DNA from 2 places in the Cupriavidus sp. UYPR2.512 genome. Region 1 is predicted to be linked to the other one. Evidence: predicted binding sites of a transcription regulator. Region 1 holds the regulator's gene; the other holds the start of a gene.

What was found. Region 1 encodes LexA, which represses DNA repair genes until DNA is damaged. Its sites were predicted from a motif close to ACTGTATNNNNATACAGT; they were not measured.
Region 2: a site for LexA is predicted at 8,411-8,428, ahead of recA (recombinase RecA). Genes of this name have one in related genera too.

Annotation. Positions count from the first base shown of each region.
Region 1 covers NZ_KB902853.1:60,761-72,304, forward strand. Annotated here, with positions in the region: gene rplI (50S ribosomal protein L9) at 1-195, opposite strand, end outside; gene rpsR (30S ribosomal protein S18) at 228-506, opposite strand; gene priB (primosomal replication protein N) at 510-809, opposite strand; gene rpsF (30S ribosomal protein S6) at 887-1,261, opposite strand; gene A3A5_RS0102970 (asparaginase) at 1,380-2,372, opposite strand; gene lexA (transcriptional repressor LexA) at 2,628-3,281, shown strand; gene A3A5_RS43950 (hypothetical protein) at 3,392-3,562, shown strand; gene A3A5_RS0102985 (hypothetical protein) at 3,605-3,949, opposite strand; tRNA gene A3A5_RS0102990 (tRNA-His) at 4,040-4,115, opposite strand; gene A3A5_RS0102995 (hypothetical protein) at 4,223-4,501, opposite strand; gene dusA (tRNA dihydrouridine(20/20a) synthase DusA) at 5,510-6,523, opposite strand; gene A3A5_RS0103010 (NADPH-dependent FMN reductase) at 6,713-7,273, opposite strand; gene A3A5_RS0103015 (enoyl-CoA hydratase/isomerase family protein) at 7,403-8,491, opposite strand; gene A3A5_RS0103020 (methyl-accepting chemotaxis protein) at 8,602-10,167, opposite strand; gene A3A5_RS0103025 (sterol desaturase family protein) at 10,405-11,286, shown strand; gene typA (translational GTPase TypA) at 11,315-11,544, opposite strand, start outside.
Region 2 covers NZ_KB903159.1:20,895-32,438, reverse strand. Annotated here, with positions in the region: gene A3A5_RS0127510 (carboxymuconolactone decarboxylase family protein) at 1-348, shown strand, start outside; gene A3A5_RS0127505 (LuxR C-terminal-related transcriptional regulator) at 512-1,138, shown strand; gene A3A5_RS0127500 (murein L,D-transpeptidase) at 1,223-2,815, shown strand; gene A3A5_RS0127495 (DUF882 domain-containing protein) at 2,846-3,433, shown strand; tRNA gene A3A5_RS0127490 (tRNA-Met) at 3,541-3,617, opposite strand; gene A3A5_RS0127485 (MFS transporter) at 3,751-5,451, opposite strand; gene A3A5_RS0127480 (DUF4212 domain-containing protein) at 5,702-6,034, opposite strand; gene A3A5_RS0127475 (sensor histidine kinase) at 6,031-7,587, opposite strand; gene A3A5_RS0127470 (response regulator transcription factor) at 7,642-8,331, opposite strand; gene recA (recombinase RecA) at 8,569-9,633, shown strand; gene recX (recombination regulator RecX) at 9,737-10,204, shown strand; gene A3A5_RS0127455 (DUF2889 domain-containing protein) at 10,516-11,220, shown strand; gene sucC (ADP-forming succinate--CoA ligase subunit beta) at 11,310-11,544, shown strand, end outside.

The sequences.
Region 1 (11,544 bases):
CGCGGCAGCCAGCTTCTCGGCAGCGGCCTTTTCCAGCTCGGCGCGCTTGACTTCGAATTCGGCGATCGCGGTTTGCGTAGCGCGGCGGGCCTTCTTGCCCGGGATCAGGAAGTTACGGGCGTAACCGTCCTTCACCTTGACGATGTCACCCAGGTTGCCCAGGTTGACGACTTTTTCCAGCAGAATAATTTGCATCGTATTCTCTCCTTAACGGACCTAGGGCCTGATCAGTTCTTGTGCAGGTCGGTGTACGGCATCAGCGCGAGGAAACGCGCACGCTTGATGGCCGTATCCAGCTGACGCTGATAGTGAGCCTTGGTACCGGTCAGGCGGGCCGGCGTGATCTTGCCGTTGTCGCCGATGAAGTCCTTCAGGGTGTCCAGATCCTTGTAGTCGATCTGTTCCACGCCAGCCACGGTGAAGCGGCAGAAGCGCTTGCGCTTGAACAGCGGGTTCTGTTGCTGGAAGCGCTTCTTGTTCTTGTTGTCACGTTTGACGAATGCCATGATTCAATCCTTTTCGAATGCTTTACATCCAGTGATGTGAAAGACGAGAGCCTTGCTGTTGCGGTGCCTGCGGGCCAGGAATCCTTCGCAGTCGAGCAGCGTGCCGAGCGGTAACCGCTCCAGACGCTGGCCAACCTGTCCGATGCCCATCGCTGCGATTGCAAACTCGACCTGCCGCGGCGTTTGCGCCTCGACGGCCTCGCCGCTGTACTGCAGAATGCAGTTCACGACGGGGACCCCGGCCGGGGTATAGCGCAGGGCATCGCGTTCCGCCAGGGTGGCGGCAAGCCGAAGCTGGTTCAACGCGGGGCCTCTTGCTGGTTGCAATCCGTGCTGCCGTGGCCGACGCTGTCAGCCATGGCGCGCACCGCAGTCCGCACTCAGGCGGCCTGGCCTTCGGTGGTCGTTTGCGCGGCCTTGCGGGCTTCTTCGCGCTGCACTTCCTTCATCATCGGCGAAGGTGCGGTCTCGGCCTTCTTGGTCTGCACGATCAGGTGGCGCAGGACGGCATCGTTGAACTTGAACGCGTGTTCCAGTTCAGCCAGCGTTTCCTTGCCGCATTCGATGTTCAGACAAACGTAGTGAGCCTTGGCCAGCTTCTGGATCATGTAGGCCATCTGGCGACGGCCCCAGTCTTCCACGCGATGAACGTTGCCGTTCTGCGAGGTCACGAGCTGCTTGTAGCGCTCGATCATGGCCGGCACTTGTTCGCTCTGGTCCGGGTGGACGATGAAGACGATTTCGTAATGACGCATTGACGCTCCTTTTGGATTAGCCACCCGGGCGTCACGAGTCCGGTGTGGCAAGGTTGAATAGCCTTAAATTATAGCGCGCATGGCAGCAAGTGCGCAAGCCGCTGTTTACACAGGCAAATCAGGCGTTGGCAAACAAGGCCTGCAGCCTTGCCGGATCCTGCGCCAGCCCTGCATCGGCTGCCAGCGCCAGGACCAGCAGCACGCGCGCCTTATAGGGATTGAGGTCCGTTGCCGAGACAAAAGCCCCATCCGCCGGGCTTAGTTGGGGCGGAATCGCCACATGGCCGGCCCCGGTGCGGGAACTGCGCACCACGGCCACGCCCGCGGCAGCAGCATCGGCCAGCGCCTCGGCCAGCACCTCATGCACCGAGCCATTGCCGGCGGCAGCCACCACCAGTCCGGCAACGCCCGCACGGACCAGCGCATCCACAGCCACCCTGCCCGGCTGGGCGTAGCTCGGCACAATCTCCACCATCGGCCACGCCGCCGGCATCGGCCCGATCACCCACGCCGCGCGCGGCGCGCGGGCGAAGCGCACGTAGTCATCCTGCACGAAACCCAGCGGCCCGCAGGCCGAGACAAAGGCATCAACCGCCGATGTGTGGGCCTTGGCCACATCCCGCGCAGCGTGGATCTGCTGATTCAGCACCACCAGCACACCCTTGCCGCGCGCATCGGGGTGGGCGGCCACGCGCACCGCATCCAGCAGATTCAGCGGACCATCGGCCGACAGCGACGTCGACGGGCGCATTGCCGCCGTCATCACCACGGGCACCGGACACGATTGCGTCACGTGCAGCGCCATCGCGGTTTCCTCCAGCGTATCGGTGCCGTGCGTGATCACGATGCCGGCCACGTCGGGCTGCGCGGACCAGTGCTCAACCCGTGCCGCCAGCGTTTGCCAGAGCATGAAGGTCATGTCCTTGCTGTCGACCTGGGCCACCTGCTCGGCCTCGATGCGGGCCGCCGACTGCAGCGCGGGCACCGCTGCCAGCAACGACGACACCGGCACGGTCGCCGCCTGGTAGCGTGCGCTGCTGGCGGAGTTGCCGGCCGCGCCAGCGATGGTGCCGCCGGTGGCCAGTACGACGATGCGAGGCAATTGGGTCATGGGGCGTGCAAAGAATGTGGGAAGACGGGAATGCCGATTGTAACGGGCGCGCCCCGCCTCGCCGCCGGCCCGCGCTGGCGATCCATATTCCGTCGATGCGGCACGCCCCAAAAATTCTGCTTGCGCTCAGGCCGATACTGTATAAAATCACAGCATACTGTTTAAACATACAGTGCCTGGCCAGCCGGATACAGGATAAAGGATCGACCGATCCTTACCCGGAATCCCCGCGGCCCCGCACGGAACGGCGATCCCATGGCGACCCTGACACCCCGGCAGCAGCAGATTTTCGATCTGATCCGCAACACGATCCGCCGCACCGGCTTTCCGCCCACGCGCGCCGAAATCGCCGCTGAATTCGGCTTCTCCTCGCCCAATGCCGCAGAAGAACACCTGAGGGCGCTGGCACGCAAGGGCGTGATCGAACTGACCCCGGGCGCCTCACGTGGCATCCGCCTGAAAGTAGCACGCAGCGATTCGGAAATGCCCGACCAGTTTTCGTTGCCGATGGCCGGCGTGATGCAGCTGACGCTGCCGCTGGTGGGCCGCGTTGCTGCCGGCAGCCCGATACTCGCCGCCGAGCATATTGACCGCCAGTACCAGGTCGACGCCTCGGTCTTCGACGAACGCCCAGATTACCTGCTGCGCGTGCGCGGCCTGAGCATGCGCGATGCCGGCATCCTCGATGGCGACCTGCTGGCCGTGCGCCGCGCCAGCGAAGCCGCTAACGGCAAGATCGTGGTGGCGCGCCTGGGTGATGACGTGACCGTCAAGCGCCTGCAGCGGCGCGGTGGCCATATCGAACTGATCGCAGAAAACCCGGACTTCACCAACATCATCGTGGAGCCTGGCGAGGAGTTCTCGCTGGAAGGCATCGCCGTCGGGCTGATCCGATCTTCCGGCTTCTAGCCGGGCACCACAGGCCAACCGCCTGCGCGGGCCCACCCGCTTCCATTGCTTTGCAGACGCCGCCCGGCTTGCCGGGTGTTGACCCCGCTTTGCCTAAAAGAGGTGCCACCATGCCGCAAATCCACCAAGTCGCCGCCCGTCGCCCGGTCAAGCCCGTGCCGTTCCGCCAGAGCAAGGGCGTACGCGTCTACCAGGGTACGCAGCGCCGCACCATGGTCGGCAGCATGGCGGCGATCTGCCGCATGCTTGAACTCGAAACCGCCGAAAAACTGGCCGCCTGACCTGACCTCTCGGGCGCAGCCGGCGTAGCCCCGGGGCTGCCCTCAGCTACGCGCGCACGCCTTGGTTTCGGCTTCCAGCTCTTGCGGCGTCAGCTGCGGGAACCAGGTATCGCTCTTGCGCAGCTCCAGCGCCGTACCATCCGGCTTTGCCGTCAGCGAAATCAGATAGGCGTATTGGTATTCACCGCCAGACGTGGTCTGGCCGATGCGGATCTCAGTCTGGTTCCTCGCCGGATAGTTGACGACCGCGGCATCATCGCCCAGATTGTTGCGAAGGCATTTCGCAACATCACCCATCTTGGCGGGCGTGAACAAGCGCATAGGCGCACGCGCGCGAATGTCTTTTTCAGAAGTACCGGTGGCACACCCTGCCACCATGGCTGCCATCGCTACGCCAAGCACTGCTGCTCGAACAGACATACCACCCCCGGGAATGCAAAACGGCGCCCTCGCGAGGCGCCGTTCTGGAAAATGCTTTGGGGTGGCTGATGGGACTCGAACCCACGACGACAGGAATCACAATCCTGGACTCTACCAACTGAGCTACAGCCACCGTAGAGGTCATCAGCGCGTTTCATTGCTGATCGACGAAAACCAAGATTATACAAACAGTTTTCCGGGATGGCTAGTATCCCGCACAATTTTTTTTGAGAGGAAAGCTCAGGTCCGGGACGGGCTCCACTTTGCCTCAAGCAGCACTGCCTGCTTGATGGCTTCGACAGTCTCGGCTTCGGTATCGAACTGCCCCAACAGGCGGCGCGACTTGCCGTTCAGCACAGCTTCCTGCAAGGCCTTGCCAGCGGCTTCCGAAGTGCCGGGGTGCCAGCAGTAGCGTGCCGTCCATTTGCCGTCCTGCAGTTGCTCGGCAACCCAGACCACCCTGAAATCTTCATAGACAACGCCGAACGGCGGTTCGTTTTCCACGTTTGCTTTTTCCACGCTGCTCCCCTGCCGGCATCGGTCCGCACACCATGCCTTGTCTCGCCTGGGGCAATGCGAGGGATCGTATCACGGCCGCCGGCCAGGGCGCCCAGCCCGGCTGACACCTTAGCGCATGCCGTCGATCGCTCGCGGAAATATGCTGTGCACAGCCCCTACCTCTGCAGGGTTCATGCCGCAAATGCGCGAAGCGATACTTGTGCCTGAGGGACATTGACCCCCCTCGACCTTCCCGTCAGGCGGCCCGCCCCATCGGGCCGCCTGCCTCTTTTTGGCCACCCTGCCCTCTCATTGCCGTGGCGCCAGCACCTGGCGATGGAACCTCACGAGCATATGCGAGCCAAAACGACGTCATCGACAAAATCGACACGACAACGAGCGCAGGGAACGGGAATGCAAATTAAGTGTAGATGGCCTGCGCGAATTCTTGCGCTGACAGCATTGGCAGCCTTGCTCGGCGGATGCGCCGGCGGCGGGGTCGACGGCAGGGAATCCAGCATCACGACATATGGCACGCTGGACGTAGGCATCAGCCATACGCGCTAGTCTGCTGGCGTGACCGATGGAACTCTTTACGAGGGCAACCGTCTAATTTCCTCGTCTGGCGCATGCAAAGCGAGCGCGCAAAAAAAGAGTCCGCAGCGCGGACTCTTAAATTTAGCGATCTCAAATGCCCTGAAGGCGGTTGCACTGTAACTGTCATCCCGGGAATGCACCATTCGGGTAAACGAAGAGCAACAAGCCTGGCGTAGCAGCAGAAAGCGCCGACAAAAAAAAGCCCGCCGAAGCGGGCTAATAATCAGTTGAAGAAAGCCCTGTATTCGAGGGCAGGCACAGTGTATGAAAGTGCCCTGCCTCAGCGAATTAGGGGAATCCCTTTCCTGGCGCCAGTTTCCGGGCGATCAGGCATTTCAAGTGAGGCGCGCGGTACCCCCGCGCAGCCATGCACATTTACACGATTCGGAGTTAGAACGCGGCCTCGGCAGCGCGCGCACGGCCCACGCTCGCTTACGCGGCCAATGGCACTTGCGCCTGCGGCCGCAAGTGCGCGCGTGCCTCTTCGAACAGTGCATCGACATCGGCACGCGTGCGTACCGCATTCATGCGCTTGGCATCCGACAACACGCGGCGCCAGCCGCGCCCGCCCGCAATGCCACGATGCAGGCCAAGCATGTGGCGCGTGACCGCGCCCATATAGCCACCCCGCTCCACCAGATCGCCGATATAGCGCTGCATCGCCAGCTCGACATCGAGCCGCGACGGTGCCGGCGCACTCGCATCGCCATAGAAACGCGCATCCATTTCGGCCAATACATAGGGCTGATGGTATGCCTCGCGGCCGATCATCACGCCATCGACGTGCTCGAGATGGGCCGCCATCTCGTCATAGCTGACGATGCCGCCATTGATCAGGATCTCCAGGTCCGGAAACTCCCGCTTCAGCTGGTACGCCACCTCATAGCGCAGCGGCGGAATCTCACGGTTTTCTTTCGGGCTCAGGCCCTTCAGGATCGCATTGCGCGCGTGGACGATAAACGTGCCGCAACCCGCCTCGGCCACCCGGCCGACGAAATCCCGAACGAAATCATAGTGCTCGATCTTGTCGATGCCGATCCGATGCTTGACGGTGACCGGGATATCCACCGCATCGCGCATCGCCTTCACGCAGTCGGCCACCAGTTGCGGCTCGGCCATCAGGCAGGCGCCGAAGGCCCCGCGCTGCACGCGCTCGGACGGGCAGCCGCAGTTCAGGTTGATTTCCGCATAGCCCCATTGCTGGCCCAGCTTGGCCGCCATGGCAAGGTCGGCCGGCTCACTGCCGCCCAGCTGCAGCGCGACCGGGTGCTCCGCCGCATCGAAATCCAGATGGCGCGGGACGTCACCATGCAGCAGCGCGCCGGTGGTCACCATCTCGGTATACAGCCAGGTGTGGCGGCTGAGCTGGCGGTGGAACATGCGGCAATGGCGGTCGGTCCAGTCCATCATGGGAGCGACCGAAATGCGGCGGGGATTTACGTTCATGGAAATACGGCTGTTGGCGTGGCGGCGCGACCAGGAAGGGCCACTGGAAACCGGGGCACACGGCGTCGGCATATGGCGATCGCGGCACCCGGTAGCCGGGGACTGCACCTCTGGCGAAGCGGCCGGCCCACGGAAAAACGAGAGTATAGGCTACCGCGTCAAGGATCGCTGCGCCCCGCCCTGGCAGCCTCAGCGCGGCGCAGTCCGCTCGATCCAGCTGGCAAAAGCCGTCAGGTATTTGCCGAGAAAACCCTTGGTCGATTCATTGGTAATACCGCCCTCCCCGTCGACCAGCTTGTCGACGCCGCTGATATAGGCCTCAGGCTGCTGCAGCATGGGAACATTGAGGAACACCATCGACTGGCGCAAGTGTTGGTTGGCACCGAACCCGCCAACGGCGCCGGGCGATGCACTGACGATCCCACCGGGCTTGCCGTCCCAGACGCTGCTGCCATAGGGGCGCGAGCCCACGTCGATGGCGTTCTTCAGCGGTGCGGGCACGGACCGGTTGTATTCCGGCGTCACGAACAGCACCGCGTCGGCACGGCGGACGCGGTCGCGGAACGTGGTCCAGGGCTGAGGCGGCTTGTCTTCCAGGTCCTGGTTGTACAGCTGCAGTTCGCCGATCTCGACGATTTCCAGCCTGAGCTGCGGCGGCGCCAGTGCAATCAACGCCTTGGCCAGCTTCCGGCTGTATGCCTCCTTGCGCAGGCTCCCCACCAGTACAACGACATCACGAGGATTACTCATTGCGGCTCCTTTGACTGCGTGGACGGAATGACGCGGACGGCGCACGCGGCCAGGGTTGGCCTGGCCATGTGTGCCGGTCCAACCGTCACTCTACCCGAGTCGGTGCCGGCATGTCCTGCGCAGGGAACGTCAGACAGCCTTGCCCAGCGCCGCCAGCGGATGCTCCTCGGCGCGCCACGGACTATCGAAGAACGACAGCACCTTCTCGTGGCTGACATCATCAAGCCGCGCATGCTGCCAGCGCGGCTTGTGGTCCTTGTCGACAGCCAGTGCGCGGATGCCCTCCACACCGTCGCCCTTGCGGAACACGTAGTACATCATGTCCAGTTCCATGCGCAGTTCATCTTCCAGCGACATGCTGCGCGCGCGGCGGATCTGCTCCAGCGTCACGCACAGCATCAGCGGCGAGCGGCTGCGCAGCATGGCGGCGGTCTGCGCGGCCCAGTCACCCGGGGCGTCGCTGACAGCGGCAATGATGTCCGGCATGGTGTTGCCCGCGAACAGGCTGTCGATCTGCGCCGACAGCCCGCCCAGCGTGCTTTGCGCCGGCACGCAGTCATCGCGGTGCGCCGCAGTAAAACCATCGATGTGCGCCAGCACGGCGTCGCCGCTGGCAAACTGCTGCGTGCGCAGCGAATCGACCAGCTCGGCCAGCCGGTTGCCCGGCAGATAGGCGTCGGCCAGCCCGGCGTAGAGCGCGTCGGCGGCATGGATCACGGCGCCGGTCAGCCCCAGGTACTCGCCGATGTGGCCCGGCGTGCGCGCCAGGAACCAGCCGCCGCCCACATCCGGGAACAGGCCGATATTGGTTTCCGGCATCGCCATCTTGGTGCGATCGGTGACCAGGCGCAGCCGCGCACCTTGCGAGATACCCATGCCGCCGCCCATCACCACGCCGTCCATCAGTGCGATATAGGGCTTGGCGTAGCGATGGATCAGGAAGTTCAGCGCGTATTCCTCGACAAAGAACTGGTCGAGCAGCGGATCGCCTTCGTGCGCGGCCTTGTGGAAATAACGGATATCGCCACCAGCGCAGAATGCCTTGCCGCCGGCGCCGGCGGCGACCACCGCCACCACCTCGGGCGCGGCGGCCCAGGTCTGCAGCGCCTGGGTGATGGCGCGGATCATGTCGAGCGACAGGGCGTTGAGCGCCTGCGGGCGGTTCAGCGTCAGGTATCCGATGCCACCGCGGACCTCTGTCGTGACGAATTCAGTCATGTCGTACTCCTCCAATGCAACTCGCGATTTTACGCCAGTCGCATTGGCAAGCGCACCCCTGCGGGCAGCTTGCGGCGCATGCGCTGGCCCTGCGCATGCGCCCTGCACCGTCAGGCCAGCCGGAACGTCGCCACCAGCGAGGTCAGGCGCTGCGCCTGGTCTTCGAGCGCCACCGCCGCTGCTGCCGCCTGCTCCACCAGCGCCGCATTCTGCTGCGTCATGCTGTCCATCTGCGACACCGCCACGTTGACCTGCTCGATGCCATTTGACTGCTCGTCCGAGGCCGCGCTGATATCGCCGATGATGGCGCTGACGCGCTGCACCGCATCGACGATGTCCTGCATCGCCCGGCCGGCGTCATCGACCAGCCCCGAGCCTTCACGCACATTGGCCACTGAGGCGCCGATCAGCGCGCGGATCTCCTTCGATGCGCCGGCGCAGCGCTGCGCCAGGTCGCGCACATCGCCGGCCACCACGGCAAACCCCCGGCCGTGCTCGCCGGCACGCGCGGCTTCCACGGCCGCGTTCAGCGCCAGGATATTGGTCTGGAACGCCACCTTCTCGATCACGTCGATGATGTCGACGATCTTGCCCGAGCTGGCATCGATCGATTGCATGGTATTGACCACGCGCAGCACGGCCTCGCTGCCGCGCTCGGCCAGGATCGCGGCATCCGTTGCCAGCCCGCGGGCCTCGCGCGCGCTGTCGGCATTCTGGCGCACGGTACTGGTCAGTTCCTCCATGCTGGAGGCGGTTTCTTCCAGCGAGGCCGCCTGCTGCTCGGTACGCTGCGACAGGTCGGCGTTGCCGCTGGCGATCTGCTTGCTGGCCGAGGCGATCGCGTCCGCGCCGCCACGCACGTCGCCCACCATGGCCACCAGGCTGGCCTGCATCCGGCCCAGCATGCCGAGCATGCGCGCGGTCTCGTTGCGCGCTGACTCATCGGCCAGCACCTCGCCGCCGGCAGCCGCGACGCTCAGGTCGCCACCCGCGATTTTCTCGAAATGCCCGATCGCCGTCTCCAGCGGCTGGACGATCGAACGGCGCAGGCGCCATGCCACCACGGTGCTGAAGGCCAGGCCCACTGCCAGCACGCATGCCGACAGCGTGAACAGGTTGCGATAGCGTTGCTGCGACGCCTCGTAGACCTGCTTCGCGCTGGCCACCTGCAGCTTGTTCAGTTCGGTATTGACGGCGGTGAAGGCGATGTCGAACTGTGGGATGGTTTCAAGCACGGCCTTCATCACGCCATCGCGGTCGCCGGCATGCAGCGCGGCGATCATTGGCGCGACGCCCTGCTTGAAGAGCGCATCGCGCTTGGCGGTGACATCCTCCACCGCCCTGGCTTCATCAGCCGAGCGCGGCACGGCGAGATAGGCCTTCCAGGCTTTCTCGGAATCGCGCGCAAAGCCTTCCGCGGTCGCGGCGCGCGCCCTGGCATCGGCGGGGTCCGTGGCGAAGGTCGCCTGGTCCAGCAGTACACGCACGAGCAACTGGTTCGAACGCGCTTCGGCCAGGTTGACCGCGGCCGACAGCTGCTGCTCATAGATCTGGTGCGTCGCCTCGTTGCTGCGCGACATGCCGAGCCAGCCCACTGCGCCGACAACCAACAACAACAAGTTTGTGACGATAGTGAGGAACCACAATCTGGCTCCAATGGTAGTGTTTTTGAACATGAAGGCTCCGGGGGAAGAGGAATCAGGGAAATCGGGGGCGCACGCCGCGCCGCCACCCTGTTCAACTACGGCGCCCTGGCCGCGTCCTTTACCGGTATTGACCGCCTTCCCACGCGTGACAGAATTGCGTGGCAGTACAGCAATCCACCATGTGGCGGATGCGCCGCGATACCCCGCGCGGCGCCGTTTGGAGGAACCCCTCGTGGCAATTCCATGCGGAATATGCAAACTGGCGGGATGAACACTGAATCGGTCGATCCCGGACTCGTGCTGCTGGCCTTTGCGCCAGTGTTCCTGCTGACCATCGGCGCCGAGGCCTGGTACTGGGCCCGCCGCGACCCGACCGTCTACAGCCTGCGCGACACCGTATCCAACGCAGCGCTGGCGCTGATGCACCAGGCGTCGGATGCGTTCTTCCTCTGGCTGATGATCCGCACGGTCTACACGTGGTGCTACCAGCACGGCCTGCACGCCATGCCTGAGACCCTGTGGTCATTCGCGCTGTTATTGCTGCTGCAGGACTTTCTCTATTACTGGTTCCACCGCGCCAGCCACCGCGTGCGCTGGCTGTGGGCTTCGCACGTGACGCACCATTCATCGGAAGGCATGAATTTCTCGACGGCGTTCCGTCAGAGCCTGACGTATCCGCTCTCAGGCATGTGGCTGTTCTGGATTCCGCTGGCGTGGATCGGCTTCACGCCGGACTGGGTGATCCTGGCCGTAGGCGTGAACCTGGCCTTTCAGTTCTTTGTGCATACACGGCTGGGGCAACGCTGGCCGCTGATCGAGTCGCTACTGAATACGCCATCGGTTCATCGCGTCCACCATGCGAAGAACCCGCAGTACCTCGACCGCAACTACGCCGGGGTGCTGACGATCTGGGACCGCCTGTTTGGCACCTTCATCCCCGAGCACGAGGCACCGGTGTACGGCATCACGCGTCAGGTGTGTACCCATAACCCGCTGACGCTAACCTTTCACGAATGGCGCGACATGTTCGCCGATGCCTGGCGCGACCGCGACCCGCGCTATCTCTGGAAACCGCCCGAATGGCGCAGCCCGCGCGCGCCGGCGCTGGCGCCGCTGCCTGGCACGCAAGAAAAAAACCGCGCCCGGTAGGCGCGGTTTTTTTGGCTGGCGTCAGCGCTTATGCGCCTTCGCGCGAAGCACGCTTGCGCTCGTGCTCCTTCAGGTGACGCTTGCGCAGGCGGATGCTCTTGGGCGTGAGCTCGACCAGTTCGTCGTCGGCGATGAATTCCACCGCATACTCGAGCGACATCTGGATCGGCGGCACCAGGCGCACGGCTTCATCGGTACCCGAAGCGCGCACGTTGGTCAGCTGCTTGCCCTTGATCGGGTTGACCACCAGGTCATTGT
Region 2 (11,544 bases), on a different contig from region 1:
GTGCGCACCGAAGTGCTCGGCCCCGAGCACGTCCGGCGCGCGCTGGACGCCGCCGCGCAGCAGGGCGACACCAGCCTGCAGCAACTGGTGACGGAGTTCGCCTGGGGCACGGTCTGGACCCGCGACGGCCTGGACCGCAAGCAGCGCAGCCTGGCCACAGTGTCGATGCTGATTGCGCTGAACCGGCCGCAGGAGCTGGCCGGGCACCTGCGTGGCGCGCTCGCCAACGGCGTTACGCCGCAGGAACTGCGCGAGCTGATGGTGCACAGCGCGGTCTACTGCGGGTTCCCCGCGGCGCTGGATGCGAGCCGCAAGCTGACTGAAGTCCTTGACGCTGCCAACGGGTAACGCCTACCGCGGCATCGATACGAAAACAGCGCGACGCAGAAAAGTCTGACTCTGATGCAGATTTTGCCGCATCTGCGCGGCGAGGATTCGGCGCGTCAGGATCTCTCCGGCCCCTTAACCTTGGCACCAGGCCAAGCCATGCCAGTCGTTAAGGAGCCTCAAATTGCATCTCGCGCTGATCGTCGACGAACCTTCCCAGTTCCGCGCCACGCTGTCCGCTGAACTATGCGCTGAGCTGGACGCCGGCGAAGTACTGGAAACGGACGGCATGCCGGAAGCGTTCCGGCTGGTGCGCGAGCACCGGCCGGGGCTGGTGCTGGTTGATGTCGACCGCTTCGGCAATCCGGGCATCGACTTTGTCCGGCGCGTCGCGGCGACGCTGCCCAGCGTGCCCTTGCTGGTACTGTCCGACAGCGACGGCACGCTGGCGGCGGTGCGGGCGCTGCGCGCAGGCGCCCATGGCTTTGTGGCCAAGCAGCGTGGACTGGCCGAGGTGATGCAGGCCGTGCGCGGCGTGCTGAGCGGCTACCTGGTATTTCCCATGGATACACTGGAGACCGTGCGCCATATCGGCGAGCAGCGGGAATCCGGCTATGCGAGGCTGAGCAACCGCGAAATCACCATCCTGCAGTACCTGGCGCGCGGCCATTCCAACAAGTCGATCGCCGCGCAACTGCTGATCAGCAGCAAGACGGTCAGTACCCACAAGGCTAACATCATGGCCAAGCTCAATGTCGGCTCCCTGGTTGAAATGGTGGACTACGCGCGTCGGCATCAGCTGGTGTGGTGACGCGCACCCCGAGTGTCTTGCCGCACCGTGCCGCCATCGCGGGTAGACTGTGGGCGTGTGTGACGAATCCGAACTTTTCGCCCGATGCCACCGTACCTGAATGCCGCCGCACGCCGCCTGGGCGCTGTCGTGCTTGCCTGCGCCGCCGCATGCCTGGCCACGCCTGCCTTCGCCAACGATCCGATGTGGTTTGCGCAGGGCCGTCCGGTGCCGGCGGCCCGCCAGGCCGTCGATGCGCTGGCCGCGGCCGCGGCCGACGGCCTCGATCCGCGCGACTACGATGCCGACGCCTTGCGCCAGGCCGTGATTCAGGCCGGCAGCGGGCCAGCATTGCCGCCGGACGCCGCTGCACGCGTGGATGCGGCACTGAGCGCCGCGATGGAGCGCATGCTGGCAGACCTGCACGGCGGACGCGTCAACCCGCGCGCGGTCCATGCCAACTTTGCCCCGCAGGCGGAACGGCCCTTCGATGCCGCCATCTGGCTGCGCGATGCCGTCGCGCAGCAGCGGCTGCCCGACGCCATCCGCCGGGCAGCGCCCACCTTCCCGCTCTATGGCACGCTGCGAGAGGCCCTGGCGCGGTACCGCGAGATCGCAAAGCAGCCGGCCTGGGGGCAGCCGCTGCCACCCTTGCCGGCAAGCAAGCTGACGCCGGGCCAGCCCTGGGCCGGTGCCGCGGCGTTGGCTGCACGCCTGGTTGGGCTGGGCGACCTGCCCGCCGGCACCCAGGCGCCGGCCCGCTACGAAGGCGCCCTGGTCGACGGCGTCAAGGCGTTCCAGTCGCGCCACGGCCTGGAGGCCGACGGCGTGATCGGCGCGGGCACGTTGGCACAACTCAACCTGCCCATCGCCAGCCGTGTGCGGCAAATCGAACTGACCATGGAGCGGCTGCGCTGGACGCCGTTGGACGGTCCGCGCATGATCGTGGTGAACGTGCCTGAGTTCATGCTGCGCGCCTATGAGATCCGCGACGGCAAGCTCGACATCAAGCTCGAAATGAAGGTGATCGTCGGCAAGGCACTGGATACGCGCACGCCGCTGTTCGAGGAGGATATGCGCTACATCGAGTTCAGCCCGTACTGGAACATCCCGCCCTCGATCGCGCGCCGAGAGACCGTGCCGCAGCTGCGCCGCGATCCGGCCTATTTCAACCGGCAGGGCCTGGAGTTCGTCAATGGCGAAGGCAAGGCCGTGACCACGCTGTCCGACGAGAATCTCGAAGCAGTGCTGAACGGCCGCATGCGCATCCGCCAGCGGCCGGGGCCGCTGAACGCACTGGGCGATATCAAGTTCATGTTTCCCAACAACGAGAACATCTACCTGCACCACACGCCCTCGCCGCAGCTGTTCAAGCGCGACCGGCGCGACTTCAGCCACGGCTGCATCCGCGTGGAAGCCCCAGTAGCATTGGCGCAGTTCGTGATGCAGGATATGCCGGACTGGAACGAGACCCGGATCCGCGAAGCGATGACGCGTGGCAAGTCCAATACGGTGCGCCTGCAGCAGCCCTTGCCGGTGGTGCTGGCCTACGGCACGGTCATTGCGCGCGCCGATGGTCGTGTATCCTTCTTGCCTGACATTTACGGTCACGACAAATTGCTGGACAAGGCGCTGCGGCAACGCAACGGACGACCCCAGCAACCAGCTATTGCAAGCGCCTCCGGCACCACCCACTGAGGCGCCACTGGCACATTCAGAGGAAGTACCATGACTGATGCGACGCGCAAGGCACGCCGCCGCTTTCTTCATACCACCGGAGGCCTGGCCCTTGCCGCCGGCCTGATGCCGCTGGCGCCGCGCCAGGCGCTGGCCAGCCTGTCTGCAAGCCAGGCCCTGGCAGGCCTGCCGGACGCCCGCACGCTGGCTTTCGACCACACCCACACCGGCGAACGCGTGTCCTTGGTCTATGCCGTTGGCGACCGCTTCGTGCCCGACGCGCTGACTACGCTCAACGGCTTCCTGCGCGATCACTACTCCGGCAAGGTCGGCATGATCGACCCGCAGCTGTTCGACCTGCTGTTCCAGGTCCGCCGCGAGCTTGGCACCGACCAGCCGTTCCAGGTCATTTCCGGCTACCGCAGCCCGGCCACCAACTCGCGCCTGCGCAACACGCGCGGCGGCGGCGTGGCCAGGCACAGCCTGCACATGGACGGCAAGGCCATCGACATCCGCCTGGCCGGCGTGCCGCTGGCGGACGTGCGCGACGCGGCCAAGTCATTGCAGGGCGGGGGCGTCGGCTTCTACGAGTCTGACCAGTTCGTGCACATCGATACCGGGCGCGTGCGTTACTGGTAAGCGCTGTCGGTGGCCGCTCCTCCATGGTGGGCGGCCCGCTTTTCCAGCCTGGCAAAACCAAAGCAAAAAGCCGCGATCTCTTGCGAGAACGCGGCTTTTCAAATAGATGGTGGCGAATCAGGGACTCGAACCCCGGACCTGCGGATTATGATTCCGTCGCTCTAACCGACTGAGCTAATTCGCCAACGAAGACTGAGATTATACCTACGCTTTCGCGACTGTCAACACCTTCCCCTGAAGATTTTGCAGGAAGGTTCCTCCCATGAAAAAACGGCAGGCCGGATGGCCTGCCGTTTTCGTTAGTGCCGCATGACCGCTCAGTCGTTGGCGTAGATGTTCACGTCCTTGGTCTCGCGCACGAACAGCCCGCCGATCACGAAGGTGATGGCGGCGATGATGATCGGGTACCAGAGGCCGTAGTAGATGTTGCCGTTCTGTGCCACCAGCGCGAACGAGATGGTGGGCAGCAGGCCCCCGAACCAGCCGTTGCCGATATGGTAGGGCAGCGACATCGAGGTGTAGCGGATGCGGGTCGGGAACAGTTCCACCAGCATGGCGGCGATCGGGCCGTAGACCATGGTGACGTAGATCACCAGGATGGTCAGCAGCACCAGCACCATGATGGTGTTCAGTTGCGCAGGGTCGGCCTTGGTCGGGTAGCCGGCGGCGGCCATGGAGTCCGCCACTTGCTTTTTGAAGCTGGCAATCTGCTTCTTGCTGGCGTCGTCGAAGCTGTGGCCGGCGGGGACCAGGCTGGCGTTGAAGGCGGGGATCTCCTTGTCGCCGATCTTCACCGTGGCGGTGGTGCCGGCGGGCGCGTCGACCACCTCATAGCTGGCCGATGCCTGCGCCAGGGTGCGCTTGACGATGTCGCACGAGCTGCGGAAGTCGATCTCGCGGGCGATCGGGCTGCCCTGGAAGGAGCATTGCTTCGGATCGGCGGTGACGACGATCTGGGCCGTCTTCTGGGCGCGCTCGAGCGCGGGGTTGGCGTAGTGGGTGATGCCCTTGAAGATCGGGAAGTAGGTCAGCACCGCCAGCGCGCAGCCGGCCATGATGATCCACTTGCGGCCGATCTTGTCGGACAGCGAGCCAAAGAAGATGAAGAACGGCGTGCCGATGACGAGCGCGCCGGCGATCAGCAGGTTGGCCGTGGTGGCGTCGACCTTGACCACCTGGGTCAGGAAGAACAGCGAGTAAAACTGGCCGGTGTACCACACCACTGCCTGGCCGGCGGTCAGGCCCACCAGCGCGAGGATCACGATCTTCAGGTTGCGCCACTGGGCGAAGCTTTCCGTCAGCGGAGCCTTCGAAGTCTTGCCTTCAGCCTTCATGCGCTGGAAGGCCGGCGATTCGCTCATCGACAGCCGGATGTAGACCGACATGCCGAGCAGCAGGATCGAGACCAGGAACGGAATGCGCCAGCCCCAGACCTCAAAGTCTGGCCCGATCAGGTTGCGGCACAGCAGAATCACGATCAGCGACAGGAACAGGCCCAGCGTCGCCGTGGTCTGGATCCACGCGGTGTAGGCGCCGCGCTTGCCGTGCGGGGCGTGCTCGGCCACATAGGTGGCGGCGCCGCCGTACTCGCCGCCGAGCGCCAGGCCCTGCAGCATGCGCAGCGCGATCAGGATCACCGGGGCGGCCCAGCCGATGGTGTTGTAGCCGGGCAGCAGGCCGACGATGAAGGTCGACATGCCCATGATCAGGATCGTCACCAGGAAGGTGTACTTGCGCCCGATCATGTCGCCCAGGCGGCCGAACACCAGCGCGCCGAATGGCCGCACGATAAAGCCGGCAGCGAAGGCGAGCAGCGCGAAGATGAAGGCCGAGGTGGGGTCCAGGCCGGCAAAGAACTGCTTGGCGATGATCGCCGCCAGCGAGCCGTACAGGTAGAAGTCATACCACTCGAACACCGTGCCCAGCGATGAGGCAAGGATCACCTTGCGCTCTTCATGGGTCATCGGTGCGTTTTGCGCGCCCCCTCCGGGCACTGCAACGTTTTGCACATTTGCCATTTGTCTCCTCCGTCTGGAATGGATCTCGGGCGGGGCGGGGCGGGGCGCGCGGGAAGGCCCGCGCGGCTGGCCGCTGTGCCAGAGTTGCAAAGGATTGTGGGTGGCGAAACTTACTGCGTTCTGACAGATTCCGGCGCGACAACGCCAAAACCGTCGGGGTATACGCTAGCCGCCGGCGGAGCTCCGGATGCTGCGCTGCGGGGAATCGGGGCAGTGGCTTGGCGTCGCGATGCGCTTTGCAGGTGTGCCGCTATGCAGCATCGGCGCCTGGTCCACGCGAGGCACCCTGTGACGGCACGGCAGCGGGGGCGGCGGCCGGGCTGTCGGCTTCGGCGTCGATCCGGTTCATGCGCCACGCGTAGAGCGCGGCCATCAGCACGTAGACTACCAGCGCGCCTTGCGCGCCGACCCAGAACGAGAACGGCCAGCCAAAGAAGCTGAAGCGCAGTTCGCGGGCAAACCACGCCACCACGAAGGTGACCGTGAACCAGATCGCGAGCAAGCCGCAGATCCAGCGCAGGTTGCGTCGCCAGGCCAGGCGCTGGCGGGCTTCGGCAAGGTCGGGGGCGGGCGTCTCGTTCATGCGGGCGGGGATTCGGTGGGCTGGCGCAGCGTCACACGGAAATGCGCGCCGGCCAGCCGTGGCGATTGCTGGTAGACGTGATCGGAAATCTGGACGTCGCCGCCGTGCTGCTGCACGATCTCGCGCACGATGGCCAGGCCCAGGCCGCTGCCTTCGGTATTGGTGCCGAGCACGCGGTAGAAGCGCTCCATCACGCGCTCGCGCTCGGCCGGCGCAATGCCCGGGCCGGTGTCTTCCACATCCAGGTAGGCGAACGGCTCGAAGGCATCGGCGCTGACGCGCACCGTGGCGTGACCGCCGCGCGGGGTGTAGCGGATGGCGTTGTCGAGCAGGTTGTTCAGCATCTCGGTCAGCATCAGGCGGTTGCCCTGCACCATCACCGGATGGTCGCCGGCATCCAGGCCCAGGTCGATGTCGCGCGCCCAGGCCTGCGGCAGCCAGTCCTTGACCACCTCGCGCGCGAGTGCCGCCAGGTCCAGCGCCGCCATGCCGCCGGTGCCCGCCAGGTTTTCCATGCGCGCCAGCGACAGCAGCTGCGTGACCAGGTGCGCGGTGCGCTCAGAGCTGCCGGCGATCTGCGCCAGCGAGCGCCGCAGCTCTTCCGGCGACTGCTCGCGCTGCGCCAGCTCGGCCTGCATGCGCAGGCCCGCCAGCGGTGTCTTCATCTGGTGCGCGGCATCGGCGATAAAGCGCTTCTGAGTCTGCACTGACTGGTCCAGGCGCGCCAGCAGGTCGTTGAACGAACCCACCAGCGGCGTGATTTCCTGCGGCGCGGCGCGTTCGTCGATCGGGCTGGTATCGCCGGGGTTGCGCGCGCGGATGCGCTGCTGGATCGCGGTCAGCGGCGCCAGCCCGCGCGACAGCCCGAACCACACCAGCACCACCGCTAGCGGCAGGATCACGAACTGCGGCAGGATCACCCCCTTGATGATCTCGTTGGCCAGGCGCGCGCGCTTGTCCAGGGTCTCGGCCACCTGCACCAGCACCGGCTGGGTGCCGCTGACCTGCTTCAGGTCGACATAGGTGTAGGCCACGCGCACGTCGTTGCCGGCCACGCGGTCATCGCGCAGGGACACCAGGCCCGCATGGCCCTGGTCCTCCTCGGACGGCAGCGGCAGGTCGTGGTCGCCGGCGATGTACTCGCCGCGCTTGCCGACCACCTGGTAATAGATGTTGTCGGTCTCGTCGGCGCGCAGGATCTCGCGCGCCGACAGCGGCAGCTGCAGCGTGATGCGCCCGTTGACCTCGCGCACCTGCTGCGACAGCACGATGGCGCTGGCTTCCAGCGCGCGGTCGAAGGGCCCGTTGGCAATCGACTTGGCCACCAGGTAGGTCACCGCGATGCTCATCGGCCAGAGCAGCAGCAGCGGCGCCAGCATCCAGTCGAGGATCTCGCCGAACAATGAGCGCGGCGACGGATGCGCGGTGCTTTCCTCCAGGTGCGGCAGTGCGTCGGCCAGGTCCTGGTCGGCGGCGTCCGGCGCCGGGGCGGCGGAAGGAGGAGGTGGCGCGGCGCGGGGCACGCGCCGCCAGGGCAGTCGCAGCAGGCTCATCTTGGCGGTTTGCGCTCAGGTCGCTCCTTGGCCTGCGGTGGCGTCGGGCGGGGATCAGTGGTGCGTGGCCACCGCCGGCTGGAATTTCTCCAGGCAGTAGCCAAGCCCGCGCACGGTGGCGATGCGGATGCCGCCGACTTCAATCTTCTTGCGCAGCCGGTGCACGTAGACCTCGATGGCGTTGTTGCTGACTTCCTCGCCCCACTCGCACAGGTGGTCCACCAGCTGCTCTTTCGATACCAGGCGGCCGCAGCGTGTCAGCAGGATCTCCAGCAGCCCGATCTCGCGCGCGGACAGCTCCAGCATCTGCTCGTTGAGATAGGCGATGCGCCCGACCTGGTCGTAGGCCAGCGGCCCGTGCCGCATCAGCGTAGCGCCGCCGCCGGCGCCGCGCCGCACCAGCGCGCGCACGCGTGCTTCCAGCTCGGACAGGGCAAAGGGCTTGGCCATATAGTCGTCGGCCCCCAGGTCCAGGCCCTTGACGCGCTCGTCGACGCTGTCGGCGGCGGTCAGGATCAGCACCGGCAGCATGGCGCCGCGCGCGCGCAGGCGCTTGAGCACTTCCAGCCCGGACATGCGCGGCAGGCCCAGGTCCAGGATCAGCAGGTCGAAGGTCTGGGTCGACAGCGCGGAATCGGCTTCCAGGCCGTTGGTGACGTGGTCGACGGCATAGCCAGAGTGGCGTAGCGAGCGCGTCAGGCCGTCGGCCAGCACGTCGTCATCTTCGGCAATCAGAATGCGCATGGTTGTCTCCACCCGTGGCCGGCATAGCCGGCGCCGGCGCGCAATCAGCGCAAGCGGCGTGATGGGGCTTGCCAAGCATACTGTTTTTTTATACAGTACCCGCACGTTCCGCTGAGGCCGTCCGGGGAGACCCCCTGGAGAGCGGCCGCGCAGACAGCCGGGCCGGCGCTGGAGCCGGAAAATGCCGGTGCCGCGCCACATGCGGCCTATTTATACACCATTGATTCAAGGACGACCATGGACGACAAGAAGGCAGGTGCCGGCGTGAGCGCCGAGAAGCAGAAGGCGCTTGCCGCCGCGCTCTCCCAGATCGAGAAGCAGTTCGGCAAGGGCTCGATCATGCGCCTGGGCGACGGCGAGGTCGAAAAGGACATCCAGGTGGTATCCACCGGTTCGCTCGGCCTGGACATCGCGCTTGGCGTCGGCGGCCTGCCGCGCGGCCGCGTGGTCGAGATCTATGGTCCGGAATCGTCGGGCAAGACCACGCTGACGCTGCAAGTCGTGGCCGAGATGCAGAAGCTGGGCGGCACCTGCGCCTTTATCGACGCCGAGCACGCGCTGGACGTCAGCTACGCCAACAAGGTGGGCGTCAATGTCGGCGACCTGCTGATCTCGCAGCCGGACACCGGCGAGCAGGCGCTGGAAATCACCGACGCGCTGGTGCGCTCGGGCTCGATCGACCTGATCGTGATCGACTCGGTGGCGGCGCTGGTGCCCAAGGCCGAAATCGAAGGCGAAATGGGCGACTCGCTGCCGGGCCTGCAGGCCCGCCTGATGAGCCAGGCGCTGCGCAAGCTGACCGGCACCATCAAGCGCACCAACTGCCTGGTGATCTTCATCAACCAGATCCGCATGAAGATCGGCGTGATGTTCGGCTCGCCGGAAACCACCACCGGTGGCAACGCGCTGAAGTTCTACGCCTCGGTGCGCCTGGATATCCGCCGCATCGGCTCGATCAAGAAGGGCGACGACGTGATCGGCAACGAGACCAAGGTCAAGGTGGTCAAGAACAAGGTGTCGCCGCCGTTCCGCGAAGCCTTCTTCGACATCCTGTACGGCCAGGGCATCTCGCGCCAGGGCGAGATCATCGACCTGGGCGTGGACGCCAAGATCGTTGAGAAGTCCGGCGCCTGGTACAGCTACAACGGCGACAAGATCGGCCAGGGCAAGGACAACGCGCGCGAATACCTGCGCGAGAACCCGGATATTGCCGACGAGATCGAAAACAAGGTGCGCGCGGCGCTGGGCGTGGTGGCCATGAACCCCACGACGGCTGCCACCGCGGTAGCGGTCGAAGACTGACCGCGCCAGCGGCCATTGCGCCATCCCGAAGGCCGGGGCATCGCCGATGCCCCGGCCTTTTTGCTTGGCGCGGCCCCCACCATCCACAGATTCCCGGCAACCCATGGCAACCCGTCCCCCGCTTTCGCTGAAGGCCCGCGCCGTCGGCTACCTGTCGCGCCGCGAGCACAGCCGCGCCGAACTGGCACGCAAGCTGGCGCCGCATGCCGAGTCGGCCGAGCAGCTGGAGCAGTTGCTGGACGCACTGGAGCGCGAGAACTGGCTGTCGAACCAGCGCTTTGCCGACAGCCTGGTGCACCGCCGCGGCGCCCGCTATGGCACCGCGCGCGTGATGCAGGAAGCCAAGACCCACAAGCTCGGCAGCGAGCAGCTGGGTGATCTGCAGGAGCGGCTGCGCGCCACGGAAGTGGCGCGCGCCCGGGAGGTCTGGCGCAAGCGCTTCGGCACCCCGCCGGACACGCCCGAGGCGCGGGCAAAGCAGATCCGCTTCATGGTGGCGCGCGGGTTTTCGCGTGCGGTCGTCAGCAAGATCATCCAGGGCGCGGACGAAGACTACGGCGACGAGGGTTAAGTGCCGGCGTATGGCGCATACGACATTTTTAGCTCGGATTACCTGCACTGCCATCAGGGTGTATTCGCTGCATTGCGTTATCTCCGGGCTGGACTGGCGACGATTTTGTTGCCATCGCTGAGTCCGTGTTCCGCTGGTGCATTGCGGCAAGGCGCCGCGCCATGCCGGGTGTCATGGTCGGCCAACAATCCCGCGGCGACAGTTGCTGCGCAAGGATGTTCCCGGCCAACGCGGCGCGGCATGTTAAACTCCCCCGGTTATTCGGTGCTCCGGCACCGCCGTTCCCCAGCCCCCGTATTTCCAGCCTGGCCATGCCTCTGTCCCAGCCCGTCAACCGCTCCCAGCGTCACCGTCGCGCCATTACGGCCGAGGCGTACCAGAGAGAGGACGGCTTGTGGGATATCGAGGTGCGCCTGACCGACACCAAACCTCGCGACATCGAACTGGCCGGCGACCGCGTCCGGCCGGTGGGCCAGCCCCTGCACGACCTGTGGCTGCGCGTCACGATCAATGAGGCAATGACGGTGCTGGATGCCGAGGCCTGCTCGGACTGGGTGCCGTATCCGTCCCATTGCGACACGATCGGCCCGGCTTACCGCAAGCTGATCGGCCTGAACCTGCGCCAGGGCTTTCGCAAGGCCGTGCGCGAGCGCCTGGGCGCCATGCACGGATGCTCGCACCTGACCGAGGCCGCCGGCGTGCTGCCCAGCACGGCGATCCAGGCCTTTGCCGGTGAAGTCATCAATATCCGCGACAACGGCGAGGACGACCCGAATCCGGAGCCGCCCTATCAGTTGAACGGCTGCCACGCCCTGCGTTTCGATGGCGAGGTGGTTCGTCAGTTTTACCCGCGCTGGTATGGTCACCAGCCGACGCCCAAGGTACGGGCCGAGGCAGCGACTGCCGTCGCAACGGTGCCTCAGGCGCCGGCCGCGGCCAATGGCGACCGCGGTGGTGACGCAACCGACGGCAACGACGCTGTCCCGGCCGAGCGGCCGACCGGCACCTCCGGCTGATTCTCAGGATTGGCCAGCCTGACGAGAGAGTTCGTCTTCTTTCAGATTCTTCCCTTCTACCTTTTACGCCTACCCGAAAGGAAACACGCATGAATATCCATGAGTATCAAGGCAAGGAAATCCTGCGCAAATACAATGTGCCGGTTCCGCGCGGCATCCCCGCGTTCTCGGTTGACGAGGCCCTGAAGGCCGCAGAAACGCTCGGCGGCCCGGTGTGGGTCGTCAAGGCTCAGATTCATGCGGGTGGCCGCGGCAAGGGCGGCGGCGTGAAGGTTGCCAAGAGCATCGACGACGTCAAGACCTACGCCTCGAACATCCTGGGCA